2 regions of the Thauera sp. GDN1 genome follow, and region 2 is predicted to be linked to the other one. Evidence: predicted binding sites of a transcription regulator. Region 2 holds the regulator's gene; the other holds the start of a gene.

Region 1 (6,868 bases), 860 kb from region 2:
TCACCCCCTGCAGCGCCCGTCCCACCCACAGCCACTCGATGCTCGGCGCCAGCGCGCAGATCAGCGAGGCGAGCGCGAACAGCGCGGTGAGTGCGAGCAGCACGCGACGGCGGCCGAAGCGGTCGGCGAGCGCACCGTGCCACAGCACCATCAGCGCCAGCGCCGCCATGTAGACGGTGAGCGTCTGCTGGACCTCGAGCCGGGTGGCGCCGAGCGCGGCGGCGATGTGCGGAAACGCGGGCAGGTAGGCATCGATCGCGAACGGACCGATGGCGGAGAGCATCGCCAGCATGAAGGCGAGGCGATCGCGTGAGGGTGTCCTGGTCATCTGGGCCTTGTCGGCTGTGTGCCGCGGCCAAGCCCGCACCCCGCGAGGCGGCGGCTCAGCCGCGGTCGAGGGTGCGGCGATACTGGATGGCCTCGGCGATGTGCGCCGCGGCGGGGCGCCCGGCGCCGGCCAGGTCGGCCAGCGTGCGCGCCACTCGGAGCACGCGATGATACGCCCTCGCCGACAGCTTCAGCCGCTGCATGGCCTGGCGCAGCAGGGTTTCGCCGCCCGCATCGGGCAGGCAGTGGCGCTCGACCTCGCCCGCGGGCAGCTCGGCGTTGGTGCAGCCCTGGCGTGCGAGCTGCACCGCACGCGCGGCCTGCACCCGCTCCCGCACCACCGCCGAGGCCTCGCCCGCCGGCGCCTGCACCAGGGCTTCGGGGGAGAGCGCCGGAACCTCGACCACCAGGTCGATGCGGTCGAGCAGCGGCCCCGACAGGCGGGCGCGGTAGCGCGCGATCTGGTCGGGCGTGCACCGGCAGGCGCGCAGCGGATCGCCATGGTGGCCGCAGGGGCAGGGATTCATCGCCGCGACGAGCTGGAAGCGCGCGGGGAATTCCGCCCGCCGGCGCGCGCGCGACACGGTGATGGTGCCGGTCTCCAGCGGCTCGCGCAGGGACTCGAGCACGCGACGGTCGAATTCGGGCAGTTCGTCGAGGAACAGCACGCCGCGGTGCGCCAGCGAGATCTCGCCGGGCCGGGGTACCGCGCCGCCGCCCACCAGCGCGGCCGCCGAAGCCGAGTGGTGCGGCGCGCGGAATGGGCGCCGCCCCCAGGCGCGCAGGTCGAAACCGCCCTCGATCGAGGCCACCGCCGCGGCCTCGATCGCCTCCTCCTCGCTCATCGGCGGCAGCACGCCCGGCAGGCGCTGCGCCAGCATCGACTTGCCGGTACCCGGCGACCCGAAGAGCAGCAGCGAATGCCCTGCAGCGGCGGCGACCTCCAGCGCGCGCCGCGCCTGCAGTTGCCCGCGCACGTCGGCGAGGTCGGGGACGCCCGCCTCCGGCGCGGGTGGCGGGCCGGCCTCGGCCAGCGGTTCGAGCGCGGTGTGGCCGTTCAGATGCGCGCACACCGCGAGCAGGCTGGCGGCCGGCAGCGCCTGCGCCCGCCGCGCCAGCGCCGCCTCGGCCGCATTGCCCTGCGGAAAGACCAGGCCGCGCCCGCCCCGCGTCGCCGCCAGGGCCGCAGCCAGCACCCCGCGTACCGGGCGCAGGTCGCCGGTCAGCGACAGCTCGCCGCAGAACTCCAGCCCGTCGATGCGCGCCATCGCCACCTGGCCGGACGCGGCCAGGATGCCGACCGCGATCGCGAGGTCGAAGCGCCCGCCCTCCTTGGGCAGGTCGGCGGGGGCGAGATTGACCGTGATCCGGCGCTGGGGAAACTCGAACTGCGAGGACTGGATCGCCGCCCGCACGCGGTCGCGCGCCTCGCGCACCTCGGTGTCGGGCAGGCCGACCAGGCTGAAGGCCGGCAGGCCGTTGGCAAGATGGACTTCGACGGTGACCTCGGGCGCAGCCAGCCCTTCCAGCGCACGGGCGCGCACGAGCGCGAGCGACATGGGTATCTCCAGACCGGACGGAGCGCCAGTCTAGCGGAGACACCGTGCATGACAAAGAACTTATTCGATCAGCATCGACGCGCGCCGATGCCGGTCAGCGCGGCGGACGCGCGCGGCCTTCGTCCGCGCCGGAACTCAGGCCTTGTCGCCCTGCGCCAGCCTGGCCTCGAGCTCGGCGACGCGGGCCTCGAGCTCGGCGAGCTTCTGGCGGGCATGGGCGAGCACCTCGCGCTGGACCTCGAATTCCTCGCGGGTGACCAGGTCGAGCTTGCCGAAGGCGCTGCCGAGCATGGCCTTGGCGTTCTTTTCGATGTCGCGCACCGGGCTGTTGGCCGCGAGTTCGGAAAGCTTGGCGCCGATTTCGTCGAGGAAGCGGGGAGTGCTCATGATCGCCTGCAGGAAGATGTGAAAACGGCGCGAAGTCTAGCACGCGGGGGCCGCCGCACCGGAATCGCCCTCCGCCGGGCATGCCATGCACCATGACGGTGCATGGGACCCCGGTTTCGTCCATGGCTTCGCTTGCGCAGCGCAGCATCCCTCCTCACGAAAGGCCGGAAACCCGCAGCACACAAGGCATCCGAAAAGCTGGCACACGATCTGCTAAGGGATTGTCGTCAGACATTCCGACCCCCTTCCCAAGGAGCAGACCATGACCAAGACCTCGATCACCGCCACGCTTGCCGCCCTTCTCGCCGCCCTGCCCTTTTCCGGCAGCGTCCACGCCGAGGACAGCCCCTTCTCCGCCAACGTCGGCCTCGTCTCCGACTACGCCTATCGCGGCTGGAGCCAGACCGACGAGCGCCCGGCGCTGCAGGGCGGTTTCGACTACGCCCATGAAAGCGGGCTCTACGCCGGCGTGTGGGGCTCGAACGTGTCCTGGCTGTCCGACGGCAACAGCGAGGTCAGCAACAGCCTCGAGCTCGACCTCTACGGCGGCTACAAGGGCACGGTCGGCGCCATCGGCTACGACGTCGGTCTGCTGCAGTACTACTACCCGGGCAGCTATCCCAAGCCCTACAACAGCCCGAACACGCTGGAAGGCTATCTCGGCCTGTCGTGGGAATTCCTGTCCTTCAAGTACTCGTACGCCTTCACCGACCTGTTCGGCTACGACAAGTCGGACGGCAGCCAGTACTACGACCTGGGCGCGGCGGTGGATGTCGGCTACGGCATCACCCTGTCCGCCCACGTCGGCTACAGCGACATCAAGGGCCAGGACGACTACACCGACTGGAAGCTCGGCCTCGCCAAGGAATACGGCGGCTTCAACTTCGGCCTGCACTACGTCGACACCGACGTGGACAACGCCGACCTCGCCGACGAGCGCGTGATCCTGTCGGTCAGCAAGTCCTTCTGACGCGCCCCCAGAGAACCGGAGAAAACCATGAAATTCATCGCCGCCATCATCAAGCCCTTCAAGCTCGACGAGGTCCGCGAGGCGCTCTCGGCCATCGGCGTGCAGGGCATCACCGTCACCGAGGTCAAGGGCTTCGGCCGCCAGAAGGGCCACACCGAGCTCTACCGCGGCGCCGAGTACGTCGTCGATTTCCTGCCCAAGGTGAAGGTCGAGGCCGCCATCCCCGACGACATCCTCGACCAGGCGATCGAGGCCATCGAGAAGTCCGCCGCCACCGGCAAGATCGGCGACGGCAAGATCTTCGTCTTCGAGCTGGAACAGGCCATCCGCATCCGCACCGGCGAGACCGGCACGGACGCGCTGTAAGGGAGCACCGGAAAATGAAAAAACTCTTCGCACTCCTGCCCGCGGTCGCCGTCGGTGGCGCGCTCGCCGGCGCATCGGGCGGCGCCTTCGCCCAGGAAGCGGCTGCCGCGGCGGTCGAGGTCAACAAGGGCGATGTGGCCTGGATCATGACCGCCACCCTGCTCGTGCTGATGATGGCCCTGCCCGGCCTGGCACTGTTCTACGGCGGCCTGGTGCGCGCCAAGAACATGCTGTCGGTGCTGATGCAGGTGATGACCGTGTTCTCGCTGAACGCGCTGCTGTTCGCCATCTACGGCTACAGCCTGGCCTTCACCGAGGCGAGTCCCTTCATCGGCTCGCTCGACAAGGTCTTCCTGTCCGGGGTGACGATCGAATCGCTCGCCGACACCTTCACCGAGACCGTGAAGCTGCCCGAGTTCGCCTTCATCGCCTTCCAGGCCACCTTCGCCGGCATCACCGGTGCGCTGATCGTCGGCGCCTTCGCCGAGCGCATGAAGTTCTCGGCGGTGCTGATCTTCTCGGTGATCTGGTTCACGCTGTGCTACCTGCCGATCTGCCACATGGTGTGGGGCCCGGGCGGCTACCTGCTGGAGGACGGCGCGCTCGACTTCGCCGGCGGCACGGTGGTGCACATCAACGCCGGCATCGCCGGCCTGGTGGGCGCCTACATGGTGGGCAAGCGCATCGGCTACGGTCGCGAATCGCTGGCGCCGCACAGCCTGACCCTGACCATGGTCGGCGCCTCGCTGCTGTGGGTGGGCTGGTTCGGCTTCAACGCCGGCTCCAACCTCGAGGCCACCTCTGGCGCCGCGCTCGCCTTCATCAACACCCTGGTCGCCACGGCCGCCGCGGTGCTGGCCTGGTCGCTGGGCGAGGCGCTGCTCAAGGGCAAGCCCTCGATGCTGGGTGCGGCCTCGGGTGCGGTCGCCGGCCTGGTGGCGATCACCCCGGCCTGCGGCTCGGTGGGCCCGATGGGCGCGATCGTGATCGGCACGCTGTCCGGCTTCATCTGCATCTGGGGCGTCAATGGGCTCAAGCACATGCTGGGTGCGGACGACGCGCTCGACGTGTTCGGCGTGCATGGCGTGGGCGGCATCGTCGGCGCGATCCTGACCGGCGTGTTCGCGGCCCCCGGCCTGGGCGGCACCGGCGCCGAGGACTTCTCGATCGCCTCGCAGGTGTGGATCCAGACCTGGAGCGTGATCGTGACCATCGTGTGGTCGGCCGTGGTCGCCTTCGTCGCCTACAAGGTCGCGGACCTGCTGGTCGGCCTGCGCGTGGCCGAAGAGGACGAGCGCCAGGGCCTCGACACCACCGCGCACGGCGAGACCGCCTACCGCTACTGAGCGTCCCTCGCCGGGGTCCGCCTCGGACCCCGAGCTTGCACGGCGCCCTTCGGGGCGCCGTTTTTACGTGGACGCGCCGGCGCGGCAATGCACCGCCAGCCACACCGCATCCTGCGACACCGATTCGACGCGATGCCGTCGGCGCGCCGGGATGCCGACCCAGTCCCCCGCCGTCAGCGCCATCGTCTCGCCGTCGGCGAACGCCAGCACGGCCTCGCCGCGCAGCAGCGCCACCCATTCGTCCTCGTCCTGGTCGTACCATTCGCCGGGCGGGGTGGCGTGGCCGTGCGAGACGATGCGCTCGACGCGGCAGCCGGGGTTGGCGAACAGGGTCTGGAAGATCTCACTGCCGGCGGGCGGCGGCAGGTCGGCGAGCAGGTTCGCGGCGGGCCGGGCGGCCGGGCGATCGCCGGCCGCAGCGTCATCGATCGGGCTCATCGGGCACTCACGACACGATGTAGGCCGCCGAAGCGGTGGCCAGCAGCTTGCCCTCGACGTCGAGGAAGCTCATCCGCGTCGACGCCACCCGCGAGCCCAGGCGCAGCACCTCGGCCTCGAGCAGGAAGCGCTCGCCGATGCCGGGACGCAGGTAGTCGACGCGCAGGTCGATGGTGCCGAGCTTGCCGAAGCGGTGCAGGCGCTGGAAGGGTGGCTCGTCGAGGTGGCGGGCGCCGATCGCCGCCATCACCGCGAGGCCGCCCATCGCGTCGAGGCAGGCGGAAATCACGCCGCCGTGGATGCGGTCATGCACGAAGTGGCCGACCAGCTCATGGCGCATGTCGAGGTGGCCATGCACGCGCTCGCCGCCGATGTCGTCGATCTTCAGGCCGAGCAGCGCATTGAAGGGGATCCTGTGCTCGAACAGCTCGCGCACGCCGGCGATGAACTCCGGCTCGAACTGCACCGGGCCCTGCGCCGGATCGGGGTGTCGGGTCATGTCGTCGTTCTCCCTTGCTGGAATGTTCGCGTGCGGCGGCGGGACGACCGCCCCTGCCCGTGCCGACGCACATGGTAACCATGCCCTCGCCCCGATTGGGGCGGTGCGGGACGGACCGCGGGCGGGCCGGGGGCCGGCGGATTGGTACACTGGGGCCTCGTCATCCCACGGAAGCCGCCATGCTCCTCGACTGGCAGATCCACGACCATTACGGACTCGCCCTGCTCGCCGTCCTCGGCACCCTCGTCGCCGTGCTGCTGCTCCAGTGGCTGATCCAGCGCTCGCCGTGGGCGGCGCGCCTGCAATCGCTGCAGGGCGTGGCGCCGCCCTTCATCAACATCGTCGGCGTGCTGTTCGGCCTCACCCTCGCATTCCTGGCCAACGACACCTGGAGCGCGCACGATCGCGCGATGAATGCGGTGTACCGCGAGGCCGACGCGCTGCGCAGCATCGCCGCCCTCGCCGACACCCTGCCCGCGCCCTTGCGCGAGCGGGTGCGCGGCGCGGTGGCCAACTACGCGCGCGGCAGCGCCGGGGAATGGTCGCAGCTCGCCCGCCGCGCCGAGAATCCGGAGGTGCCGGCCCGCGCCGACACGCTGCTGACGCTGCTGGCCGCGAGGGAGGTCGAGGACGGCGCCGGGCGCAACGCCCAGGCGCTGATGCTGAGCAAGGCCAGCGAGGCGCGTGCCGACCGCGACCTGCGCGTCGCACTCAGCCAGACCCATGTGAATCCGCTGAAGTGGCTGGGCATGGCCTTCCTCGGCTTCCTGACCCTGGTGTCGTGCGCTGCGGTGCATATCGAGCGTCCGCGTGCGGCCTTCGTCGCGGTGCTGCTGTTCGCGCTCGCGGCCGCGCCCACCGCGGCCATCGTGCTGGTCCAGGGCAATCCCTTCCAGCAGCCGAGCTCGGTCAGCCCGGCGCCGATCGAGGCGGTGGCGGCCCGCCTGCGCTGAGATTGAACGACACGGCGCAGGCA
Region 2 (6,868 bases):
GGCAGCGCCCTTCGAGCACGGTGGGCGCCACCCGCGACAGCTCGACCACGTCGTCCGCGACCAGGCCGTGGCCGCGCGAGATCAGCTCCAAACCGAGTTCGGACTTGCCGGCGCCGGAGTCGCCGGTGATCAGCACGCCCAGTCCGAGCACGTCCATGAACACGCCGTGCAGCGAGGTCTTCTCGGCGAGCTCGCGCGACAGGTACAGGCGCAGGTGGTCGATGACGCTCGCCGAGGGGTGGCGCGCGGTGAACAGCGCGACGTCGTGGGCTTCGCAGATGCCGTGGATGATGTTCGGCACCTCGCAGCCGTCGGCGACGATGATCGCCGGCGGGCGGGCGGAGAGGATCTCGTTGAGGTGGCGCGCGACCTTCTCGTTGGACTGGCGCTGCGCCCACGCGAGCTCGGCGGTGCCGAGGATCTGCAGCCGCGTCGGGTGGATCAGGTTGAGGTGGCCGATCAGGTCGGCGGGCCAGATCTGCTCGTCGCCCACCGACAGGCGCGCGTCGAGGTTCCCGCTGACGTGGGTCAGGCTCAGGCTTTCGCGATGGGCCTCATACAGCCGCGCTACGCTGGTCTGCCGCATCGGCGCCCCAGGTCAGGAACATGCGGTGGATGTGGGCCGCGTCCGGCGCGTTCTGCAGCGCCTCGCGGAATTCGCGGTCGCTGAACATCTGCGCGAGCTCGGACAGCAGCTGGAGGTGGGTTTCGTTGGCCTGCTCGGGTACCAGCAGCACGAACAGCATGTTGACCGGGCGGCCGTCGGGGGCGTCGAACTGGACCGGGGCCGCGAGGCGCAGGAAGGCGCCGGCGGCGTCCTTCAAGCCCTTGATGCGGCCGTGCGGGATCGCGATGCCCTGTCCCAGCCCGGTGGAGCCGAGGCGCTCGCGGGTGAAGAGACTGTCGAAGACGGTACTGCGGGCGATGCCCTGGTTGTTCTCGAACAGCAGTCCGGCCTGTTCGAAGACGCGCTTCTTGCTGCTCGCGTCGAGATCGACCACCACGTTGGACAGTGGCAGGAGTTGGGATATGAGGCTCATTCGCTGGTGGGCTCGCGCTGCGCCCCTTGTGCCGATGCCACGCAGTGTGGGCAGCCGGTCCGGGGCGCGTGGCAGTCGCGTCGTGAAAACGCGCGCATTATAACCACACCCCGGACACGGGGCTGTAACGAAGGCGTCAGGCTTCCGGTTCCTGGTGCTTGAGCGTCTCGTGGTTGTGGTCCGACTGCTTCTGCTTGTACTTCTGGACCTGGCGGTCGAGCTTGTCGGTCATGGCGTCGATGGCCGCGTAGAGGTCGGCATCGTCGCTCTCGACGAAGATGTCCTTGCCACGCACGTGCAGGGTGACTTCGGCCTTCTGCTTGAGCTTTTCGACCGACAGGATCACGCCGACGCTGGTGACGTTGTCGAAGTGGCGGATGACGCGGTCGAGCTTGGAAGTCACGTAGTCGCGGATGGCGGGGGTGACTTCGACGTGACGCCCGGTGATGTTCAGGTTCATGGTAACTCCTGTTGTTGTCAGAGGGACTTGCGCAGACTGACCGGCGGGATATTGAGGGATTCGCGGTATTTGGCGATCGTTCGCCGCGCGACCACGATACCCTGCTGGCCCAGAATTTCTGCAATCTTGGCGTCGGACAGCGGCTTTTTGCTGTCTTCCGCATCCACCAGCTGGCGAATCAGCGCGCGAATCGCCGTCGAGGATGCCGCTCCACCGGTATCGGTGGCGACGTGACTGCCGAAGAAATACTTGAGTTCGAATACGCCGCGCGGGGTCGCCATGTACTTCTGCGTGGTGACGCGCGATACGGTGGATTCGTGCAGCTCGAGCTGGTCTGCGATCTCCCGGAGGGTGAGTGGCCGCATCGCCACGTCCCCATGATCGAAGAACTGCCGCTGCTGGTCAACGATGGCCTGAGACACGCGCAGGATGGTGTCGAAACGCTGCTGCACGTTGCGGATCAGCCAGCGCGCTTCCTGCAGCTGACCGCTCAGGCCGCCGCCCTGGGCACGGTTCTGCTGCAGCAGGCTGGCATAGAGGCGGTTGATGCGCAGGCGCGGCATCGCCTCCTGGTTGAGGCTCACGGTCCACCGCCCGCGCAGCTTGCGCACGACGACGTCGGGCAGCACGTAGCGCGTCTCGGCATTGGAGTAGCGCGAGCCCGGATGCGGGTCGAGGCTGCAGATCAGGGCCTGGGCGGCGCGCAGCTCGTCGTCGTCGCAGCCGGTGAGTTTCTTGAGCTTGGCGAAGTTGCGATCGGCGAGCAGCTCGAGGTGGCGGGTGACGATCTCGAGGGCGAGCGTGCGGATCGGGTCCGGCGGCAGGGCGCGCAGCTGCAGGGCCAGGCATTCCTGCGGGCTGCGGGCGCCGACGCCGATCGGCTCGAGGTTGTGCACGTGATGCAGCGCGATCGTCAGCTCGTCGAGGTCGACCTCGGATTCCGGGGGCAGCAGCTGCAGCAGCTCCTCGAGCGGCTGGTGCAGGTAGCCGTCGTCGTCCAGGGCCTCGATCACGAAGCGCACCAGCGCGCGGTCGCGATCGGAAAGCTGGGACAGGGCGACCTGCTGGTCGAGGTGCTCGCGCAGCGAGATGCCCGAAGCCTGCAGGTCCTGGTAGTCGACGTCGTCGTCGTCGCCCTCGCTGCGGCTCGAGGCGCCGGTGCCGACATTGGACCAGTCGATGCCCTCGTCCTCGCTGCTGCCTTCGCCGCCTTCGCGGCGCTCGCCCTCGCCGGCCGGCGGTTCGGCTGCGGCTTCCTGGGCCTGCTCGCGCTCGGGCGGGCTGCCCGCGGGCGGCGCGGGCGCGAAGTCCGAGCCGTCGCCGTCCTCGCGCTCGAGCATCGGGTTGTCGACGAGGATGCGCTCGATCTCCTGGTTCAGCTCGATCGTCGACAACTGCAGCAGCTTGATCGACTGCTGCAGCTGCGGCGTCAGCGTGAGGTGCTGGGAGAGCTTGAGCTGGAGGCTGGGCTTCATCGCGATTTTCGGTGCGCGCCCTCAGAGGCGGAAGTGTTCGCCGAGATAGACCTGGCGCACGCGCTCGTTCTCGATGATCTCGCCGGGCTGGCCGCTGGCCAGCACGCGGCCCTCGCTGATGATGTAGGCGCGGTCGCAGATGCCGAGCGTCTCGCGCACGTTGTGGTCGGTGATCAGCACGCCGATGCCGCGTTCCTTCAGGAAGCGGATGATCTTCTGGATGTCGATCACCGCGATCGGGTCGACACCGGCGAAGGGTTCGTCGAGCAGGATCAGGCGCGGATCGGTGGCCAGCGCGCGGGCGATCTCGCAGCGCCGGCGCTCGCCGCCCGACAGCGAGATGGCGGTGTTGTTGCGCAGGTGGTGGATGCCGAGCTCGTGCAGCAGCTCGTCCAGGCGCTCGCCGACCTGGCGCTTGTCGAGGCCCTGCAGCTCGAGCACGGCCTGGATGTTCTCGGCCACGGTGAGCTTGCGGAACACGCTCATTTCCTGCGGCAGGTAGGACAGGCCCAGGCGCGCGCGGGCGTGGATCGGCAGGTGGGTCAGGTCCTTGCCGTCGAGGCCGATCTGGCCGCCGTCGGCACGCACCAGGCCGACGATCATGTAGAAGCAGGTGGTCTTGCCGGCGCCATTGGGGCCGAGCAGGCCGACGACCTCGCCCGAGCCCACCTCGAAGCCGACGTCGTGCACCACGGTGCGCGCCTTGTAGCGTTTTTGGAGGCCGGCGACCTTAAGCAGACTCATCGTAGGGCTCTTTCAGCAGCTTGCGGATCAGGTCGGGCGCGAAGCCGCGGGTTTGCAGGAAGCGCGCCTGGCGCGCCCATTCGCGGGCATCGGCCGGCGGCGTGGAAAAACGGCCGCGCAGCACGGCACGGGCGCGCTCCGCTTCCGATTCTACGCACTCGGTGGCGAGAGCCTCGTCGATCAGGTCACGGTCGATGCCGCGGCGGGCGAGTTCGCTGCGTAGGCGGCCGCTGCCGAAGCGCGCCGCCTTGCCGCGCACGAAGGCCTCGGCGTAGCGGCTGTCGGACTGCAGGCCGAGCTCGCCCATGCGTTCGATGACCGCCTCGATCTCCTCGGCGTCGCCATGGGCGGCGAGCTTCTTCGCCAGCTCGGCGCGCGAATGGTCGCGCCGGGCGAGATGGCGAAGGGCGCGTTCACGCAGGCTCGGTTCGCCCATGCTCGACGTCCGGCGCTCAGGCCTCGGCGGATGCCGGGGTGGTCGGCGCCGCAGCCGCCAGTTCGGGCAGGCCGACGGCGACGCGCACCTTGTTCTCGATCTCGCGCGCCAGCGCCGGGTTGTTGCGCAGGAACTCGCGCGAGTTGTCCTTGCCCTGGCCGATCTTGTCGCCCTGGTAGGCGTACCAGGCGCCCGACTTGTCGACGATCTTGTGCTCGACGCCGAGGTCGATGATCTCGCCCTCGCGCGAGATGCCCTCGCCGTACAGGATGTCGAAGTGCGCCTCCTTGAACGGCGGCGAGACCTTGTTCTTGACCACCTTGACGCGGGTCTCGGAGCCGACCACCTCGTCGCCCTTCTTGATCGTGCCGGTGCGGCGGATGTCCATGCGCACCGAGGCGTAGAACTTGAGCGCGTTGCCGCCGGTGGTGGTCTCGGGGCTGCCGAACATCACGCCGATCTTCATGCGGATCTGGTTGATGAAGATGACGAGGGTGTTGGTGCGCTTGATGTTGGCGGTGAGCTTGCGCAGCGCCTGCGACATCAGGCGCGCCTGCAGGCCGGGGAGCTGGTCGCCCATCTCGCCCTCGATCTCGGCCTTGGGCGTCAGCGCGGCGACCGAGTCGATGACGACGATGTCCACGCCGCCCGAACGCACCAGCATGTCGGCGATCTCGAGCGCCTGTTCGCCGGTATCGGGCTGCGAGATCAGCAGGTCCTCGATGTTGACGCCAAGCTTTTCGGCATAGCCGACGTCGAGCGCGTGCTCGGCATCGATGAAGGCCGCGGTGCCGCCGAGCTTCTGCATCTCGGCGATGACCTGCAGCGTCAGCGTGGTCTTGCCGGACGATTCCGGGCCGTAGATCTCGACCACCCGGCCGCGCGGCAGGCCGCCGAGGCCGAGCGCGATGTCGAGTCCGAGCGAGCCGGTGGAGACGGTCTGGATGTCACGTTCGACGTTGCCGTCGCCCATGCGCATGATCGATCCCTTGCCGAACTGCTTCTCGATCTGGGAGAGCGCGGCGGCGAGGGCTTTGGCCTTGTTGTCGTCCATGGGAGTGGGTCCTGTAGGTTGAGCTGATTATGGCACAAAGATTGCAGGCGTGCGGCCCGCCTCGTGCATGGCGCCAGTTTAATGCCTGTATGGATTTACAGACAATGACTTTTCGTCCCGCGCCGTGATGCGCGGACGCCGGCGTGCCGTATTAATGCCAAAGGAATAGTTGCGGCGCAAGTGGCCCTGTGCGCTCAGGGTTCCCGCGCTGCCAGCTGCAGGATGCCGTCGAGCGCGCGGACCACGGTCTGGCGGCGGACCGCCGCGCGGTCGCCGGCGAAATGCACGGTCAGGCAGCGGGTGGGTGCCGTCTTCGCGGCCCAGCCGATGCACACCATGCCGACGGGCTTGGCGGGGGAGCCCCCGCTCGGCCCGGCGACGCCGGACACCGCGACCGCCACGTCGGCGAGGCTGCGTGCGAGCGCGCCCTCGGCCATCTCGCCCACGGTGGCCTCGCTGACCGCGCCGTGCGTGGCCAGCGTGTGCGCGGACACGCCGAGCATGTCCATCTTGGCTGCGTTGGAGTAGGTGACGAAGCCGCGGTCGAACCACGCCGAGCTGCCGCCGATCGCGGTGACCGCCTCGGCGATCCAGCCGCCGGTGCAGGACTCCGCGCTCGCCAGCTGCCAGCCGCGCGCCGCCAGGGCCTCGCCGACGCGGCGGGCGAGGGTTTCGAGTTCCGAGTCCATCATGGCCTCAGCTGCCGAACAGGGCGACCAGGATGGCGAGCGCCAGCAGGGTGTAGCCGGCGGCGACCAGGTCGTCGAACATCACCCCGAAGCCGCCCTTGAAGCTGCGGTCGGCCCAGCGCACCGGCGGCGGCTTGACGATGTCGAAGAAGCGGAACAGCGCCACCGCCACCGCCTGCCACAGCAGCGTGGTCGGCGTGAACAGCAGCACCAGCCAGGTCGCCACCATCTCGTCCCAGACGATGCCGCCATGGTCGGGCACGCCCAGCGCCCGCCCGGTGCGGTCGGCCGCCAGCACGCCGGCGACGAACAGGCTGGCGAGCAGGGCGAGGAAGACGAACTCGGACAGCGGGGTGCGGATCAGCGGATACAGCGCCCAGGCCAGCAGCGTGCCCATGGTGCCCGGCGCCCACGGCGACAGGCCGGAACCGAAGCCCAGGGAGATGAAATGGGCGGGGTGACTCATCATCAGGCGGGCGGTGGGGCGCATGGGCGGGTGTCTTGTCGTGGATGGAGAGGCCGGTGTGGCTCAGCCGAAATGATCGTAGCCCGAGCGCGCGCCGGGGACCAGCCGGCCATCGCGCTCGCGCAGCTGGAGCACGCCCGGCTCGGCGGTCAGGGCGCCGATGCGATGCAGGGGGATGCCGAGCGCACGCGACAGGCTTTCGATGTCCGCACGCCGCGCCGCGGGGGCGGCGAACAGCAGCTCGTAGTCGTCGCCGCCGCCGAGCACGCAGCGCTTCGCCAGCGCGGCATCGGCGCCGGCCTCGAGCAGGGCGTCGAGCGGCAGCGCGCCGATGTCCACGATCGCGCCGGTGGCGGAGCATTCGAGGATGTGGCCGAGGTCGCCGAGCAGGCCGTCGGAGACGTCGAGCATCGCGCTCGCCAGCCCGCGCAGCGCCCGCCCGAGCGCCACGCGCGGCTGCGGCCGCTGCAGCGCGGCGATACAGGCGGCGCGACCCGCGGCCGC

The links. The regulator sigma-54, encoded in region 2, starts transcription at its own class of promoters, with help from an activator protein. The targets are predictions, from matches to a motif close to TGGCACGCTTNCTGCTNA.
Region 1: the regulator sigma-54 is predicted to act here: its motif matches at 2,473-2,490, upstream of CKCBHOJB_RS02265 (TorF family putative porin).

The regions. Positions count from the first base shown of each region.
Region 1 is NZ_CP097870.1:513,583-520,450, reverse strand. Features, by position in the region: gene CKCBHOJB_RS02280 (multidrug effflux MFS transporter) at 1-328, opposite strand, end outside; gene CKCBHOJB_RS02275 (YifB family Mg chelatase-like AAA ATPase) at 384-1,886, opposite strand; gene CKCBHOJB_RS02270 (accessory factor UbiK family protein) at 2,022-2,273, opposite strand; gene CKCBHOJB_RS02265 (TorF family putative porin) at 2,536-3,243, shown strand; gene glnK (P-II family nitrogen regulator) at 3,271-3,609, shown strand; gene amt (ammonium transporter) at 3,624-4,955, shown strand; gene CKCBHOJB_RS02250 (cupin domain-containing protein) at 5,019-5,393, opposite strand; gene CKCBHOJB_RS02245 (thioesterase family protein) at 5,401-5,892, opposite strand; gene CKCBHOJB_RS02240 (DUF4239 domain-containing protein) at 6,072-6,845, shown strand.
Region 2 is NZ_CP097870.1:3,521,265-3,528,132, reverse strand. Features, by position in the region: gene hprK (HPr(Ser) kinase/phosphatase) at 1-586, opposite strand, end outside; gene ptsN (PTS IIA-like nitrogen regulatory protein PtsN) at 555-1,040, opposite strand; gene raiA (ribosome-associated translation inhibitor RaiA) at 1,177-1,500, opposite strand; gene CKCBHOJB_RS16195 (RNA polymerase factor sigma-54) at 1,518-2,975, opposite strand; gene lptB (LPS export ABC transporter ATP-binding protein) at 2,997-3,719, opposite strand; gene recX (recombination regulator RecX) at 3,706-4,155, opposite strand; gene recA (recombinase RecA) at 4,172-5,209, opposite strand; gene CKCBHOJB_RS16175 (nicotinamide-nucleotide amidohydrolase family protein) at 5,404-5,901, opposite strand; gene CKCBHOJB_RS16170 (phosphatidylglycerophosphatase A) at 5,906-6,388, opposite strand; gene thiL (thiamine-phosphate kinase) at 6,428-6,868, opposite strand, start outside.